DNA from 4 places in the Shewanella sp. WXL01 genome. Region 3 is predicted to be linked to each of the others. Evidence: predicted binding sites of a transcription regulator. Region 3 holds the regulator's gene; each other region holds the start of a gene.
What was found. Region 3 encodes MetJ, which represses methionine synthesis genes. Its sites were predicted from a motif close to TAGACGTCTAGACGTCTA; they were not measured.
Positions count from the first base shown of each region.

Region 1: a site for MetJ is predicted at 2,236-2,253, ahead of msrA (peptide-methionine (S)-S-oxide reductase MsrA). Genes of this name have one in related genera too.
Region 2: a site for MetJ is predicted at 1,633-1,650, ahead of metK (methionine adenosyltransferase). Genes of this name have one in related genera too.
Region 4: a site for MetJ is predicted at 2,049-2,066, ahead of metE (5-methyltetrahydropteroyltriglutamate--homocysteine S-methyltransferase). Genes of this name have one in related genera too.

Region 1 covers NZ_JAAIKQ010000005.1:52,070-56,287, forward strand. Annotated here, with positions in the region: gene G3R49_RS13070 (thiamine pyrophosphate-dependent dehydrogenase E1 component subunit alpha) at 1-934, opposite strand, end outside; gene astE (succinylglutamate desuccinylase) at 1,090-2,112, opposite strand; gene msrA (peptide-methionine (S)-S-oxide reductase MsrA) at 2,308-2,787, shown strand; gene trxB (thioredoxin-disulfide reductase) at 2,941-3,894, shown strand; gene G3R49_RS13090 (methyl-accepting chemotaxis protein) at 3,990-4,218, opposite strand, start outside.
Region 2 covers NZ_JAAIKQ010000004.1:245,474-249,691, reverse strand. Annotated here, with positions in the region: gene G3R49_RS12640 (TonB-dependent receptor) at 1-600, opposite strand, end outside; gene metK (methionine adenosyltransferase) at 1,694-2,845, shown strand; gene G3R49_RS12630 (Mor transcription activator family protein) at 3,036-3,374, opposite strand; gene G3R49_RS12625 (gp16 family protein) at 3,429-4,067, opposite strand; gene G3R49_RS12620 (DUF3164 family protein) at 4,078-4,218, opposite strand, start outside.
Region 3 covers NZ_JAAIKQ010000001.1:536,508-540,725, reverse strand. Annotated here, with positions in the region: gene G3R49_RS02150 (bifunctional aspartate kinase/homoserine dehydrogenase II) at 1-121, opposite strand, end outside; gene metB (cystathionine gamma-synthase) at 223-1,383, opposite strand; gene metJ (met regulon transcriptional regulator MetJ) at 1,592-1,906, shown strand; gene G3R49_RS02135 (sulfite exporter TauE/SafE family protein) at 2,047-2,787, shown strand; gene G3R49_RS02130 (LysR family transcriptional regulator) at 2,926-3,837, shown strand; gene G3R49_RS02125 (outer membrane beta-barrel protein) at 3,975-4,218, opposite strand, start outside.
Region 4 covers NZ_JAAIKQ010000001.1:1,099,715-1,103,932, forward strand. Annotated here, with positions in the region: gene G3R49_RS04720 (TonB-dependent receptor) at 1-144, shown strand, start outside; gene G3R49_RS04725 (HDOD domain-containing protein) at 290-1,030, shown strand; gene G3R49_RS04730 (LysR family transcriptional regulator) at 1,074-1,976, opposite strand; gene metE (5-methyltetrahydropteroyltriglutamate--homocysteine S-methyltransferase) at 2,128-4,218, shown strand, end outside.

The DNA of each region.
Region 1 (4,218 bases), on a different contig from region 3:
TAAAGCGCTTAACTGGGTCATGCTGCTGCCATTTCGCTTCTTCTTCTTTTGAACGATAACCTGATGGGTCATCTGATGAAGAGTGCGCGCCAAGACGGTATGACATCGCTTCAATCAATACTGGTACATTATGCTCAAGTGCGTATGCGCGAGCCTGCTGTGTTGCAGCTAATACTGCTAGCATGTCGTTACCATCAACACGGATAGTGTGCATGCCGTAGCCTACACCACGGCTAGCAATACCATTACCTGCATATTGTTCTTCAGTTGGTGTTGAAATTGCGTAACCATTATTACGGCAAAAGAAAATAGTGGGTGATTTAAGTACCGCAGCCATGTTTAGACCTGCGTGGAAGTCACCTTCCGACGCTGCACCTTCACCAAAGTAACATACAGCCACATTGCGCTTGCCTTGTAGCTTAAGACCATAAGCGACACCCGTTGCTTGTGGAATTTGCGTGGCTAGCGGCGATGAAATGGTTTGGTAATTTAACTCTTGGCTGCCATAGTGGATCGGCATTTGACGACCTTTACCAAAGTCTTTCTCGTTACTGAACATTTGATTCATAAACTGCTCAGTCGGAAAGCCGCGGTATCTTAGTGCCGCGTGTTCACGATACTGCGCAAGAATAACGTCGCCATCATCAAGCGCTGCAGCACTGCCAATCACTGCCGCTTCTTCACCAGTACATGTCATATAGAAACTAATACGACCTTGACGCTGGGCACCAAGCATACGTTCGTCTAGCACTCGCGTGAATACGCAAGTGTCGTAAATTTTGTTCGCTAGCTCTTGATCAATATTTGGCAAAACCGCTTGTTCATAAGTGGTGCCGTCCGCTTGCAAAATGCGCAAGGTTGGAATGTGCAATGACGCTTTATCTAAGAAGCTGACACGATGCACAGTGTCATTATTCGTTGTTGCGTTGCTCATATTGTGCTCTTAGTTATAGGGTAAATAGTTACCTGATATTATAATCTGCTGATAAACATTACGTTAACGTAAACTACCTAGCAATAGTCATTATTTGCCGTGGCTCATTTTAGCACTTGGGCAAATGTATATAATGGTTTACGACTGCGACAATGTTACTGCACATCTTCATTCGGTGCAGGGATCAAACATAATACTGTGCGTTGCCCGACAGGAACTTTTGCATTTGGGAATACAATTGCTTCAATATCATGCTCAATGATGACTTGTTGGCCACCTTCAGTGGCTAACACCTCGCCTTTATTAAATTGAGTAAAGTTCTCTGTACTATCTGCAAAGCTGAATGTGAAGTCTTCAAAGTGTTTATTCACTGAGCGTGACACTTTATATAGGTTTAGCTGCTCAGCGTCATAGGCTGGTAATTCAACTTCAGTTTGGGTCACAAGCGCGGTTAGCATGGCTTTAGCTTTTGCAAATTTACTCATATCGTTTTGCCCAAATGGCATGACCTTACCTAGCTCAACGGTAAACGCATCGGCACCAAACTCATTAGATGAATAGTAGCTAAATGTGGTTGTCGGCTCGTGGTGATACAAAATGGTATCGACACCACATGCGGCCAAAAACATCATTTGCTCGCCACTGTAGCTCTTATGACGATAAGGGTAAATGGCAAACTTCTCATGCTTTGATGGTTTAATTGCGGTGTGCAGGTCATAGTGAATACGCTGTTTGTCACCATTTTGCTCAAAGAAGTCTCGTACATAACCTTCTAAGGCTTTAGCGCGCACTCTTTCCTGGTTTTTGGTATCACCTTTTGCATGTCCGCCGCTAAATAAACGGTTCATGTTCTCTTCAACAAAACGGGTTTTGTTGTGAATAGATGGCGGATTACCAATTAGAAACAACACTCGTTGCTTTAGCGTTAACTCGCCAGTTAATAAGCCTGTAATCAACTCATTGCAGATTTCAATTGGCGCCGTCTCGTTACCGTGCACAGCGCAAGACAGTACGATGTCCTTTTGATAGTCCTTAGGTGTAAAGCAAATTACCCCAGTATCGAGCACTTCAACGTTAACATTGCTGTTGGTATTTACCTTAAATGGTGCGTCGATTGCTTGTGGGTGAGCTAACGTAAATGCGAGGAAATCATTATCTTTAATTGATGCTTGTAACACTCTTCTCTCCTTAACGGTGTTTTATTTGGCGCAGATTCTAACACACGCCACCATCCTTAGGGTTATATGCTAGGTAAATTTGTTTTCACAAATGACTTGCAATCAACTAATAATTTTTTATTATAGCCATCTAAACGTCTAACAATCTAAATATCTAAACGTTTAAACATCTATTGTATGAGTGAGGGGTTATCCATGGCATTAGCAACATTTGGCGCAGGCTGTTTCTGGGGTGTTGAGTATTTCTTTCGTGAAGTTGAAGGTGTATCAGATGCTGTTTGCGGTTATATGGGCGGAGATGATAGCAAGGTAACCTACGAGCAAGTAAAACAAGGTAATACCGGGCATGCCGAAGTGGTGCAAGTTGAGTATGACCCAGAACAAGTCAGTTACGAGCAGCTGCTTGATATCTTTTGGACCAACCACAACCCAACCACCCTTAATCAGCAAGGTGGTGATATTGGCAGTCAATATCGCAGTACAGTGTTCTTTCATAACGCAGAGCAAAAGCAATTAGCCGAGGCTGCAAAAATAGCGCTAATCAAGAGCGGCAAATGGGGCATTAAGCAAATTGTTACTGAAATTGTGCCTTTGCAAAGCTTCCACCGCGCAGAAGAGTATCATCAGCAATATTTAGAGAAAAATGGTCTGCCGAGCTGCCATATTAGTTACTAGATTGATATCCACCTTGATGCTGTAGTGCATGGATAGCTTTACAGCACCGATTGAGCTAATCGAAATACTCGTTGTAAGATCCCTTTACCCTCTTAGCTAAATTCCCTACAATCCCCAGATTATGCGAATGCATTTCATTGGAGAATTAAAATAATGTCTGAATCTCGTCACAGTAATCTGCTTATCTTAGGCTCAGGTCCTGCAGGTTATACAGCTGCCGTTTACGCTGCTCGAGCAAACCTAAAGCCTGTTATGATCACTGGTATGCAACAAGGTGGTCAGCTAACCACTACCACTGAAGTTGAAAACTGGCCAGGTGATGCTGAAGGCCTAACTGGCCCAGCTTTAATGGAACGAATGAAAGAGCATGCTGAGCGTTTCGAGACTGAGATTTTATTTGACCACATCAATGAAGTCACATTAACCGAGCGCCCTTTCAAGCTTAAAGGTGACAATGGCGAATACACATGTGATGCACTAATTATCGCAACGGGTGCATCTGCACGTTACTTAGGTTTACCATCAGAAGAAGCATTTATGGGCCGTGGCGTATCAGCTTGTGCGACTTGTGATGGATTCTTCTACCGTAACCAAAAGGTCGCGGTTATTGGTGGTGGTAACACAGCTGTTGAAGAAGCACTTTACTTGAGCAATATTGCTTCAGAAGTTCACCTAATTCACCGCCGTGATAGCTTCCGCTCAGAAAAAATCTTAACTAAGCGCCTAATGGACAAAGTTGAGAACGGTAATATCGTACTACACCTAGACCAAACCCTTGAAGAAGTGGTTGGCGATGACATGGGTGTAACTGGTCTTAAAAAGAAAAGCACTAAAGACGGCAGCGTTACCGATTTAGAAGTAGCAGGTGTATTCGTTGCTATTGGTCATTCTCCAAACACAGGTATGTTTGAAGGCCAATTAGATATGAATAACGGCTACATTAAAGTGAACAGCGGTCTTGCGGGCAATGCGACTCAAACAAGCATCGAAGGTATTTATGCTTGTGGTGATGTAATGGACCAACACTACCGCCAGGCGATTACCTCTGCAGGTACAGGTTGTATGGCTGCACTTGACGCTGAGCGCTACCTAGACGCTAAAGGCTAACCACTAAATTAGTTACATAAATGCTAAAGGGCTCAGCTGTATAAACTCAGCTGAGCCCTTTTGTTTGTCTTGAACAAAGTAATAACCAAACTAGTTTACACTTTGAATTGATCCACTAGTTTAGCCAGATCAGCTGCGCCTTGGTTTATTTGCTCGCTGTTATCGTTGATTAGTGCATTCTGCTGATGGTTCTCTAGCGACATTTCGTTGATACGGGTGATATTAACGTTTAGCTCGCCAATCACTCTATTTTGCTCTTCAGTTGCATTGGCAATATGACCATTCATATCTGAGATTTGCAAAATACTCGCCTTAACCTGCTCT
Region 2 (4,218 bases), on a different contig from region 3:
AGTGTCTGCATTGCCTTTTACGCTAAATGCGGATTTGAACTCACCATAATCAAATGGTTTAGCGGTTTGAATATCGACCGTAGCACCAATACCGCCCGATGCGATATCAGCTTTAGCCGTTTTATAAATATTGACGCCAGTGACTGACTCTGAGGAGATTTGGTCAAAGTTGAAGCTACGGTTTTGTGTGCCACCCGCGCCTTCTTGCTTTGGCGAGTCAGCAAACGGCATGCTACGGCCATTTAAGGTCACCAAGTTAAAGCTTGGGCCAAAACCACGCACAGTAACCTGATTACCTTCACCGTTTTTACGATCAATCGACACACCAGTAACACGCTGAAGCGATTCAGCTAGGTTGGTATCTGGGAATTTACCCATATCTTCAGCAGAAATCGCATCAACTACACCATCAGATGTACGCTTGATATCTTGAGCGCGCGACAAACTACTACGAATACCCTTTACCGCAATCACTTCCATTGGCTCGTCAGCTTGAGCTTGATCGGTTGCATCTTGCGCATGTGCCATTGAAATCGTGCCTAAAGCAGACGCAACTGCAAGCGCAGCTATGCTAGGGCTTAGTCTTGTACTTTTTTTCATATCCCCCCCACAGGGCTAGGTCATTATTGAGTTTTTATGTTTTTTATCTCAACCGACATAATCTGAAAGCGTACATCAAAATCACTTTATAACACCAAATTGTTATCGGTAACATTTAGCTGTTACAAAAGTTAGCACCCAACAATTTGGTTTGCAACATTATTTAAACATGATTTTATTATGACAAGCGAAAAGCAAACCGAACACAAGAGATAACTCGCTGTTATAAATCATTTTTAAATTTAGTAGAAAATTAAAAGTTTGAATAAAGAAAAGGCAGTTTGGCAATCGTTCCCGTTAACAAAATAGCTAACACTTGCTTTGAAATGCAGAGCTTTTACTCCAAAAAACACTGACTAAATAGCTAGGGTCTGTTAGAGGAACAATAATACAGGGCTGAAGCGAAGGGGCTTTATTCATTGACCTGAGTTCAGGATAAGGAAGTGTCAATAACGCTCTAGAATGGTGCTATACCCAGCTTAATATTTCTAACGAGATAGTTTTGTTTAGTTCAAGGAAAAGCTACGCGTCAATCGCTAGTCTGTTGCAAGTATCTTTAACGCCCTCTTTTGCTAAGAGACGGACAAAAATAGCCGTTAGAAACCGATTTATTTTCCAGGGTTCAGGTTATTTACTATCCTGGGTTAAGGTTTATTAGCACCCAGTAACGCCTGTCCAAAACCATAATCACTGGATTAGTTGGCAACGCTTAAAAGCCAACCAATACTCGAAGACCACCTAGAGCTCTAAATCCAACCAACGCTCTAACCCCAACTAATGTCCAAGGCTGTAAACTAATAATTACCAAATTTAGCCATTTATCCACAAAGACAAAATTTACATTGTTTATTTTCTCGCACACTCACATTGATACGTCCCGTTAACAAAAACACTAACGCTTGTAGAACAAAGACTTATTCAGCCTGCTACTAAAACGCTGTTTTGGCTTAATTTAATTTTTATGCACCATTGCACAATTCTCAGGATTTATTCGTATAGAGGGGGTGTCATCATTGTTAAATTAATCTAGAATAGACGTCTAGATGTAGATACCTCTACACGTTCAAATGATTTAAAACGAGAATTTCCGACTATGGCAAAGCACTTGTTCACCTCTGAGTCTGTATCAGAAGGTCATCCAGATAAAATCGCCGATCAGATCTCTGATGCGGTACTAGACGCAATCCTTGAGCAAGATCCTAAAGCTCGCGTTGCGTGTGAAACATATGTCAAAACAGGCATGGTATTAGTGGGTGGCGAAGTGACCACTTCTGCTTGGGTTGATATCGAAGAAATTACCCGTAAAACCGTTCGCGAAATTGGCTACACCCACTCAGACATGGGCTTTGATGCTGACTCATGCGCTATTTTAAACGCGATTGGTAAACAGTCTCCAGACATCAACCAAGGTGTTGACCGTGCCGACCCAGCCGAGCAAGGCGCGGGTGACCAGGGTCTAATGTTTGGTTATGCAAGCAATGAAACTGATGTATTAATGCCTGCACCTATTACTTACGCTCACCAATTAGTGAAGCGTCAATCTGAAGTGCGCAAAGATGGCACACTTCCTTGGTTACGCCCAGATGCGAAAAGCCAGGTTACCTTTGCATATGATGAAGGTAAGATTGTGGGTATTGATGCAGTTGTGCTTTCAACTCAGCACAAAGAAGAAATCTCACAAGACGACTTAATCGAAGGCGTGATGGAAACCATCATCAAGCCAGTTTTACCATCTCAATGGTTAAACAAAGATACGAAGTTCTTCATCAACCCAACTGGCCGTTTCGTTATCGGTGGCCCTGTAGGTGACTGTGGTCTAACTGGTCGCAAGATTATTGTTGATACCTACGGCGGTATGGCACGTCACGGTGGTGGCGCATTCTCTGGTAAAGACCCATCAAAAGTTGACCGCAGTGCCGCATACGCAGCACGTTATGTTGCTAAGAACATTGTTGCAGCTGGTCTTGCTGATCGCTGTGAAATCCAAGTTTCTTACGCAATTGGTGTTGCTGAGCCAACATCTATCAGCATCGAAACTTTCGGTACTGGTAAGGTATCAGAAGCCATACTTATTAAGTTAGTACGTGAGCACTTCGAGCTACGTCCTTATGGTCTAACGGCTATGCTAGATCTTGCTCGTCCTATCTACCAAGAAACTGCAGCATACGGTCACTTTGGTCGTAACCAGTTCCCTTGGGAGAAAACTGACAAAGCTGAAATCCTACGCGCAGACGCAGGTCTATAAAGACCACTGCCTAGGATTAAAAAAACCGCCTGCATGGCGGTTTTTTTGTTGCTGAGTGATCTAGAGAGAGAAAACTATACCAGTAAGTGTGCGAATATATCGGGATTAGGCGGGAACTGGTGGAAATAGATGGAACAGCATATTAAAAGGTGTTTCAAATAGTGAAAACAGGCTCGCTGCTTAAAACTGGTTAAAATAACTCAGGTTGGCGGCGAGCTTTTTCTAGGTCTGTGATGGTTTTGACGATGCGGTAAACATGGGTCACGCTCACGTTAAACTCTTTTGCTAGCTCGACATGATTGTGGCCACGAAACTTAGCGTAGATTTTATGATGTGACAGGCTGACATCCAGGCTATCACCACGAGGAAAGTAGAACTGCTCACCGCCGAAGTCCTTGCGAACCTGGTCAACGGTTTCTTGAGCAACACGCGTGGCATCTTCTTGCTCTAACCCTTCTTTTATTAGCAACGCTTCGAGATTGCTGATCATCTCAACTAACAGTGCCGCCGAACGCTCTTTAGAACTCATTGATGCCTCCCGATTAAAGCTGGCCCCACTTATATATAAGTAGGGCCAATACCACTACTTATTTACAGCCTTGTTTTTGGTTGACGATACGATCGCCGCAAACGTCTCATGCAGCGCCAGCAAATCGCTATAGCCATCAGGAATGAGTAGACCATTGGCATAGCCCAAAAACTCCTCATAAGCTTCAGGTGTTAGCGCGCTTTCCTGGCTTAACTGCATCGCTAACTTGAAGTTGGCGCGGATTGCATCGGTCAACATACGCATGTGCCACTTTTTTAGCTGCTCAATCAGCGCATGAACCATACGCGGTGTTAGCCACTCAAGTTTGACCACAGGTTCACCAGCGTTCAGGCGCTTTGATTGACTTTGGCACCACTTATTCAAAGCCGCATCGCTACCATCTTTAAGGAAGCCACCACGGCTCATGCTGATCCAAACAGAGCGCAGCTTATCAAGCGGCGTTGGCTGCTTGTCCTTTGTCGCTTTAGCCTTAGTTGCTTTGAACTTAAAGCCTTTCGACTTCATGAACTCAAGCACGTTAGCTAAATCTGCAGTGGTCATATCTAGGCATGAAGCCTTGCCAGTTAAAGCTACACAATTTGCGCGATAGCTTTGATCATCCATCATCAGTTTGTTTTTACCGATATGGATCATCTTGATATACCATGACTTAGGTTTAGTCGGTTTAGCCATTCCAGCCTCCTTATAGCGCTGCAATATCAAGTGAGATAGGCTCCCAAGCGCTGTCGAGGTCACGGCGTTTGTAGAAGCGAATATAAGACTTGCTATCAGTCACCTGGATAGAATCAGCAATCGCTTTCATCGCTTTATCCCAGCGCGTATC
Region 3 (4,218 bases):
CAGACACCACCACGAGATCGTCGCTATTGCCATGGGTCAATATAATGTGTGCGACACGGCGATAACAGTCCGCATCAGCCAGACTTGAACCACCAAATTTATGTAAATGACCTCGTGCCATTTGTCACTCCTTAAACTACGCGGCAATACTCGATATGTGCCGCGTACAACTTACTTTATTGCGTGCGATTTTCTAAATATATGTGGACAAAAATTAACGCTTTATAGAGCTGCAACCGCATCTAAGCCAGCTTTGATGTCTGCGCTTAGATCGTCACCATCCTCAATGCCGACAGATAGTCTCAATAATGTGTCTTCAACACCAGCCTCTAGGCGAGCTTCTCGCTCCATTGCACGGTGGGTCATGGTTGCCGGAACGGCTACTAAACTTTCCACGCCGCCTAAACTTTCAGCAACACTGAACAATTTCAGCGCATCTAAAAAGGCGACAACCTCGGCCTCACCACCTTTAAGCTCGAAACTTAACATAGCGCCGAAACCTTTTTGTTGTTTCTGCGCAATTTCGTGGCCTTGATGGTCAGATAATCCCGGGTAATACACTTTTGCAACGCTTTCATGGCTAGTTAGCAGCGCAACAATCTTTTGTGCATTGGCTTGATGCTCACGAATACGCACACCTAAAGTGCGAATGCCGCGTAATGCTAAGTAACTGTCAAAAGCGCTGCCCGTAAGCCCTAAGGTATTCGACCACCAATGTAATAACTCGCCTAGCTCAGCATCTTTTGCGACTACTGCGCCGCCAACCACGTCACTATGGCCATTGATATATTTAGTAGTGGAATGAATCACGATGTCGGCGCCTAAATCGAGCGGCTGCTGCAAAATTGGCGACAAGAAGGTGTTATCAACCACAACCCAAGCGCCAACCTCGTGGCTTGCCTGTGCAATGGGTGCAATATCCACCACTCTTAATAGCGGGTTTGATGGGGTTTCAAGCCAAACCATTTTTGGCTTTTGCTTAATTGCCTGCGCTAATGCTTGCTCATCGGTTTGATCGACAACCAATAATTTAAACGCGCCCTTTTTGGCAAGATTTGTGAACAAACGATAGCTGCCACCATAACAATCGTGGGGTACAACGATTAAATCCTCAGGCTCAAGTAGACTGGTGACCAAAGTAATGGCCGCCATACCGGTACAGGTCACAACACCTGTTGCTCCGTTTTCAAGTTGAGCAATAGTATCTCCAAGGATATTACGGGTTGGGTTACCCGAGCGGCTATAGTCGAACTCGCGTGGATTTTTATGACCATCAAAAGAGTAGTTGGTCGACAGATAAATCGGCGGCACAACCGCGCCATACTGGGTGTCACTTTCAATACCTTGGCGCACTGCCACTGTCGCATTTTGAGGTTTGGCCATCATTGACTCCTAAATCAACCACTCAAGAAAGAGATGTCTAGACGTCCAAATGTACCTAACCCAAACATCAGCGTCAATAGGAAATAGCCATATAGACATCTAAACATCGAGAAATCTATTTGCATTGCACACAATTTCGTTGCAATAATTTGACTAACGTAGATAAGGGGTTAAAATCAGCCCCGAATTCAAAGCTAAAGGTGAGTTAATGACTGAGTGGAACGGCGACTATATTAGCCCATACGCCGAGCATGGCAAAAAGAATGAACAAGTAAAGAAGATTACTGTGTCCATCCCTTTAAAGGTGCTAAAAGTATTAACTGACGAGCGTACTCGCCGCCAGGTAAATAACCTACGCCATGCCACTAACAGTGAGCTGTTATGCGAAGCTTTCTTGCATGCATACACAGGTCAGCCACTGCCAAATGACGATGACTTATCTAAAGAGCAACCAGACCAAATTCCTGCTGAAGCAAAAAAATTGATGGATGCTATGGGCATCGAGTGGGAAGACGTAGAATAGTCTGCAAACCATATCGAATTTTAAGATGCTTCAATCGCTCAGGTGGTTGAAGCATTTTTTATTACTCTCGCACCTATTTTTTGCTCCCGCGCCAAGGCGCAGCTTGCTCAAGTTCAAGCCATAATAAATATGGAAGTAACATGACAATAGTCGACCCGTTAAGTCTGATCCTAGCTTCAATCATCATGTTTGCTGGTGCGCTAACTCAAAGCCTAATTGGCTTTGGTTTAGCAGTTGTGGCAACGCCGCTGTTGTATATTGTCGACCCAGACTTAGTGCCTGTGCCGGTAATATTAATGGGCTTTTCGATTTCAGCGTTGACCTTATATCGCGAGCGCAGCGCACTTGAATTTAACGGACTACAATACGCTCTCATTGGCCGCGTGCCAGGCGGACTCCTTGGTGCCAGTCTACTGATACTCGCACCAGCTGATATTCTCGGCCTAATGATTGCAGGTATTGTGCTGCTAGCAGTATTACTTAGCATCTATAAAATCACTGCGCCCGTGAATAAGCTCACCTTGTTTATTGCTGGGATCTTTTCGGGGATTTTTGGCAATATTGCCGCGATTGGCGGCCCGCCATTAGCAATACTGTTAGCTGGCAAAGCCGCTGCTGACTTTCGCGCTGCTTTATCTGCGTTTTTTGTCTTTAGCTCAATGATCGCACTGGCCATATTGGCGATATATGGATTAGTACAATGGCAACATCTCGTTATCGCGGCCATGCTTTTGCCCTCTGTGATATTAGGGCACAAAGTGGCTGGTAAATATGTACACAATATTGATAAAGACCTGACGCGAAAAGTCACCTTTATTTTGTGTAGCTTAAGCGCGCTCATCCTGGCTACTAAATCAATTATTAGCTTAATGGCTACTTAGTTTGCCCTCACGTTTGTCAACTTTCATCGCTTAGCGATGGTGTCGCTGTGAGTTCCATCATGCTTATCAACGTGTTGTTTGACAGTAATCTCTTGATACATCTACACTCATTCTTTTGTCTAACCTAAGGTGTATCAGTTGAATATCAATGACTTAGAGTTATTTATAGCGGTTGCTAAACTCGGTAGCTTTTCTAAAGCCGCAGATTCATTTGATACCAGACGCGCGTTAGTTAGCCGCCGAATTGGCGAGCTAGAAAAACAATTAGGCGCGCCACTTTTTATTCGCACCACGCGCGCAATGTCGCTAACTCCCAGTGGCGAGCAATTCTTAGAGCAAGTGGAGCCTTTAGTTGGGCAATTTCTCAATGCTGCTCGCATGGTTGAAAACCAGCAATCTCAGTTACAAGGGAAGCTTAGAATTGGTCTCTTGCCATTTATGGAGCGACTGCTCGATAGGCAAATAGCGGAGTTCATGCGAAAGCACCCACAAATCAAACTAGAGATCTTTATGGTCTCAGGTGGCTATCGCGAGCTTACTCGGCTCGGGTTAGATTTTGTCATTGATGTAGGCAAGCTAGAAGACAGCAGCTTTGTTGCCAAAAAGCTCACATCTTTCAAGCTAAAACTCTTTGCTACACCAGAATATCTGGCGCAGCACGATGAAATCACTTGCGTGGAGGACTTGGCGAAACACTCAATGATTGCCTCAACTGGCGGCACAATCCAAAACCATATCATGATCGATGACCAGACTTTTTCTATCGATTACAGCCTAGTCACCAACGACTTTAGTTCCTTATTTAGTTTTTGTCTTGCCGGTGCTGGAATCGCTTTTCTGCCCTACAGTCTTGTCACTGAGCATCTAGAAAACCAACAATTAGTCAGTATCTTGCCTGAGATTGAGTCTGACTATATTGACTCATATCTGGTTTATCCAAGTCGTCAACATATGTCACTAGCCGCAAAAATGTTTGCCAGTAATATTATTGATGTCGCGCAAGAACTGGATAAGTCAGAATCGGCTTACTACTCAAATAAATTAAAATAATGGCAAAACCCAAATACAAAAAAGGCATAACAAGATGGGATGTTATGCCGTACAAATGCTGTACAAAAAATAGGGAGTTAATATAAAACTGGTGGGTTTCAACCTACCCACCGTGAGTTGATGGACAAAATGAACGCTTAGAACTTGTAGTCAAACGTCAGGTAGATTTGCTGACTATCACTAATTTCGATGCCATTTTTGTCATAGTCTTGAGCAAGGTAGCGATAGCCTAAGTCGCTTGAGAAATGCTCCGTCCACTTGTATTGCACACCAGCTTGACCACCCCAAACAAAATCTGCCGATGATTTACCACCAATCTTGTTGTCATTGGCACCCGCGGTAACACCGACGAATAGGTTAACGTCTTTATGTACAGGAATT
Region 4 (4,218 bases), 560 kb from region 3:
CGTGGTGACTGGAAAGCTAGCCTACGTGTCGATAACCTGTTCGATAAACAGTATGTTAGCTCTGGTTATTTCTCAACTTGGGGTAATGGTTACTACTCAGGTACTGGGCGTGAAATTCGTTTAACCGCAGGCTACCGTTTCTAATAAATTTGATAGAGACAGCATTGAAGATAATAGCCAGCACACTATGCTGGCTTTTTTTGTATTCTTTGGTGCTGATAGCTTGACCTAGGGCTCACTTCTATGGATAAATTCCAAGGTAAAAATAATAACAAGGTGCTGGATAAATATGACGTCATTAGAGCGTGAAGTGTTCGATCAGGTACGAGCTATCATTAGCAATGAAGAGCAAGTGTTAGGTCGCCGAGACATTCTCACTCCGCTAAAAAAAGCCTTAATCAATGAAGCTGATATTCGTGTGGTTATCGATACAGTATCGGCCGACCCCGCGTTAGCTGCGCACTTACTTATTCGCGCCAATTCAGCTCAAGCCGCAGGCGCTGTGCAATCAAAAAATCGCAGTGTGAAAGATGCGCTTATCCGTTTAGGGCAGGTGAATATTTATCGCTACGCTTTTGCGTTTTATTTAAAAGAGCGACTTGATGCTTTAGTTGAGCCATACCGTAAGTTAGTACACGGTTATTGGCAGCTAACTGAGGATATTGCCAGCTCTGCTTTAGAGTTAATCAAGCAAGATGTTGATGCAGGCAAACAGGTCAATATTGATGTTGACGAAGTGCAAACCCTAGCGCTATTTAGTGTGTTTGGGCAGGTGATCACTTTAACTGCGTTTGCTTATTTAAATGCCAATGCTGAGCCGCCGCTGTCACTGCGAATCGTAAAGTCGATAATTGATAAGCAGCAAAAATCGTTGTCATTAGATGCGTTTGAAAATTTAGGCTTAGATGACGATTTAAGGCAGGAGTTTATGGTTGCCCATAACCTCGCACAAACCACAAACCCTAATTCGGCAGGGCTTGTGCTAAGGCGAGTATTGGCCAAGAGACAACTGCTGATTAACCCTTTGTAAGCGAGCAGTTGCTTTATAAGTGAGCTGTTCCTGTAAAGCGGTATTAATTCATGCGCTGTAGTTTTAGCCCTTCCTGAGCGACTAGCTCAAACCATTTATGGATGAGGTTGGTGTTGGTTGTGTTGCGACGATACGCACCAAACAGCGGCCTCTTCAATCCTTCACTGCCTAGTTTTAGCGCTTTCAAGCTCAAGCCTTGACCCTCATTCATAGACCAGTTCGGCAAAGTCGTCACGCCGTCATTACAGGCGACACGTTGCAGCAGCATTGGTGTGAGCTCACATTGCTTTTGCACTCCAGGTTCAACACCTGCTGGCTCCAAAAAGTGTTTGTATAAATCAAGTTTAGTTAGCGGCACTGGATAGCTAATAATGGCTTGCTGGCCTAAGTCGCTTGGCGCAACCACAGATTTTGCTGCAAGTGGATGCTCGGTCGAAACCAGCAGTTTAACTTCAAAGTCGAATAGGTGTTGATACGACACCGTGTGCCCCGGCACAGGGTCTGAAGTCAATACAATATCCAGCTCACCAGACTGCAGCGCATTGAGCGAGTCAAATGCATAGCGGCTAGAAATATCGATTTGTGCCTGTGGAAATTGAGCTTTGAACTCTTCAATGACAGGCATTAGCCAGCGAAAGCAGCTATGACACTCGATGCCCAGTTTAAAGCTTTGGGCTTCTCCCTCTAGGCCGCGTTTCAGATCAGACTCAGTTTCGATCACTTTCGGCAGAATTTCTTCGGCAAGATCGAGCAAGCGCGCACCTTCATGGGTAAAGGCTAACGGTTTGCTTTTACGAACAAAAATCGCAGAGTTAATGCGAGTTTCCAGTTCCTTAATTTGATGTGACAAGGCAGATTGAGTTACAAAGCGCTTCTTTGCTGCGCCCGCTAAACTGCCGCTCTCTTTTAACGCCATTAAAGTGCGAAGGTGTCTTAGCTCTATCATTTTGTCCCCACATGAAATCTGTTCACGTTGCCATTGAAATCAATTCGATTGATTGCATTCAGACTAACACAATAAACTTCTAGACGTCCAGACGCCTGTGTAATTTTTTTACATATAGGCAACAATTACTGCTGTGTTAGGAGAAAAGGGTATGAAAATTACAAACTTAGGATTTCCAAGGATTGGTCGTGATCGCGAGTTAAAGTTCGCTTTAGAGCAATATTGGCGCGGAGAGATTGATCAGGCGCAGTTAGAAGCTCAAGCGCTAACCCTTAAGCAAACTCACTGGCAATGGCAGGCTGACGCCGGTATCGAGCTTATCCCGGTTGGTGACTTTGCATACTATGACCATGTTTTAACGTTAAGCGCGACGCTCAATGTTATTCCGGCGCGCCATCGCCAACTCAATGCAGACGGCACTGCAGCAAAGATTACCCTAGACACTTTGTTCAATATTGCCCGGGGCGCTGAGGTGAATGGCGAGCAAGCAAGTGCTAGCGCAATGAAGAAGTTTTTTAATACTAACTATCATTATCAAGTACCTGAATTAGAACAAGATCAGGTGTTTGAGTTGGCATTTGAGCAAATCTTTGAAGAGGTAGAGCAGGCTAAAGCCTGCGGTCATCAGCCAAAACCTGTGTTACTTGGCCCAGTGAGCTTTTTAGCCTTGTCTCAAGCAAAAGGCGAGTTCGATAAGCTACAACTATTGACGAAATTACTGCCAGTTTATGAAATTATATTACAGCGATTTGCAGAGCAAGGTGTGACTTGGGTGCAGTTTGATGAGCCTATACTCGCTAGCGAGCTGAGTCAGAGCTGGCAGCAGGCTATTAGCCAAACTTATCAGTATTTTGCTGATAGCAAGCCCTCGTCTATTAAAGTCTTACTTGCTAGCTATTATGGTGACATTCAGCACCATGCCCAGCTTGTTAATCAACTGCCGGTTGAAGGTCTGCATATTGACCTGGTTGCGGGCAGCCAAACTGCAGCACCGTTTTTACCAACGCTTGAACAGCAAAAAGTGCTGTCGCTGGGGGTCATTAACGGTCGCAACGTGTGGGCAGCAGATATTGACGATATTGCTGAGCAAGTACAAAGCTTAATCAATGATTATGATGAGCAAATCTGGCTGGCGCCGTCTTGTTCGCTGCTACATAGCCCTGTGGATCTTGATGCTGAGACTGAGCTAAATGATGAGCTTAAGCTGCAGCTAGCGTTTGCCAAGCAAAAACTCAATGAGCTAACTGAACTGGGGCATCTTGTTACCCATCCACAAAGTGAGCGCAGCCAACATATACGTAGCCTTTGTGCTAAGCGCAAGCAAGCACGTAGTGCAAGGCGTAACGAGGCCGTCTATCAACGTCTTAATAATCTCACTGAGCAAGATTTTGAGCGCGGCAGTGCTTACAAGCAGCGCCAAGTTGCACAAGCCAATGCGTTAAAACTGCCAAGTTTGCCTATTACAACGATTGGTTCATTCCCGCAAACTGCTGCGATTCGAGGTCTGCGCCGCCGCTGGCGTCAAGGCGAGCTTGCTGAACTTGATTATCAGCAGCATATAAAAGCAGTGATTAAAGACACCATTGAGCGTCAGTCGAGTATTGGCATTGATGTGCTGGTTCATGGTGAATCAGAGCGTAACGACATGGTGGAGTATTTTGGCGAGCAGCTCGAAGGTTTTGCCTTTACGCAAAAAGGTTGGGTACAAAGCTATGGTTCACGTTGTGTTAAACCGCCGCTCATCTATGGTGATGTTAGCCGCGCGAAACCAATGACGCTAGATTGGACAACCTATGCTCAAAGCCTAACCGACAAGCCGGTGAAAGGTATGTTGACTGGACCTGTTACCATTTTACATTGGTCGTTTGCTCGCGAAGATATTGACCGCGAGGTGATTGCTAACCAAATTGGACTGGCGATACGAGATGAGGTTGTAGACCTTGAACAAGCAGGGATAGGTATTATCCAAATTGATGAGCCAGCCTTTAGGGAAGGGTTACCGATTAAGCAAAGTGAGTGGCAAGGTTATCTTGATTGGGCGGTGAAGGCGTTTAGGTTAAGTGCCAGTGGTGTTGAGGATAAAACCCAGATCCATACCCATATGTGTTATAGCGAGTTCAATCATACTATTGAAGCGATTGCGGCAATGGATGCGGATGTAATAACCATTGAAACTTCGCGCTCGCAAATGGCATTACTTGATGCGTTTGAGGATTTTGCTTACCCGAATGAGATTGGCCCT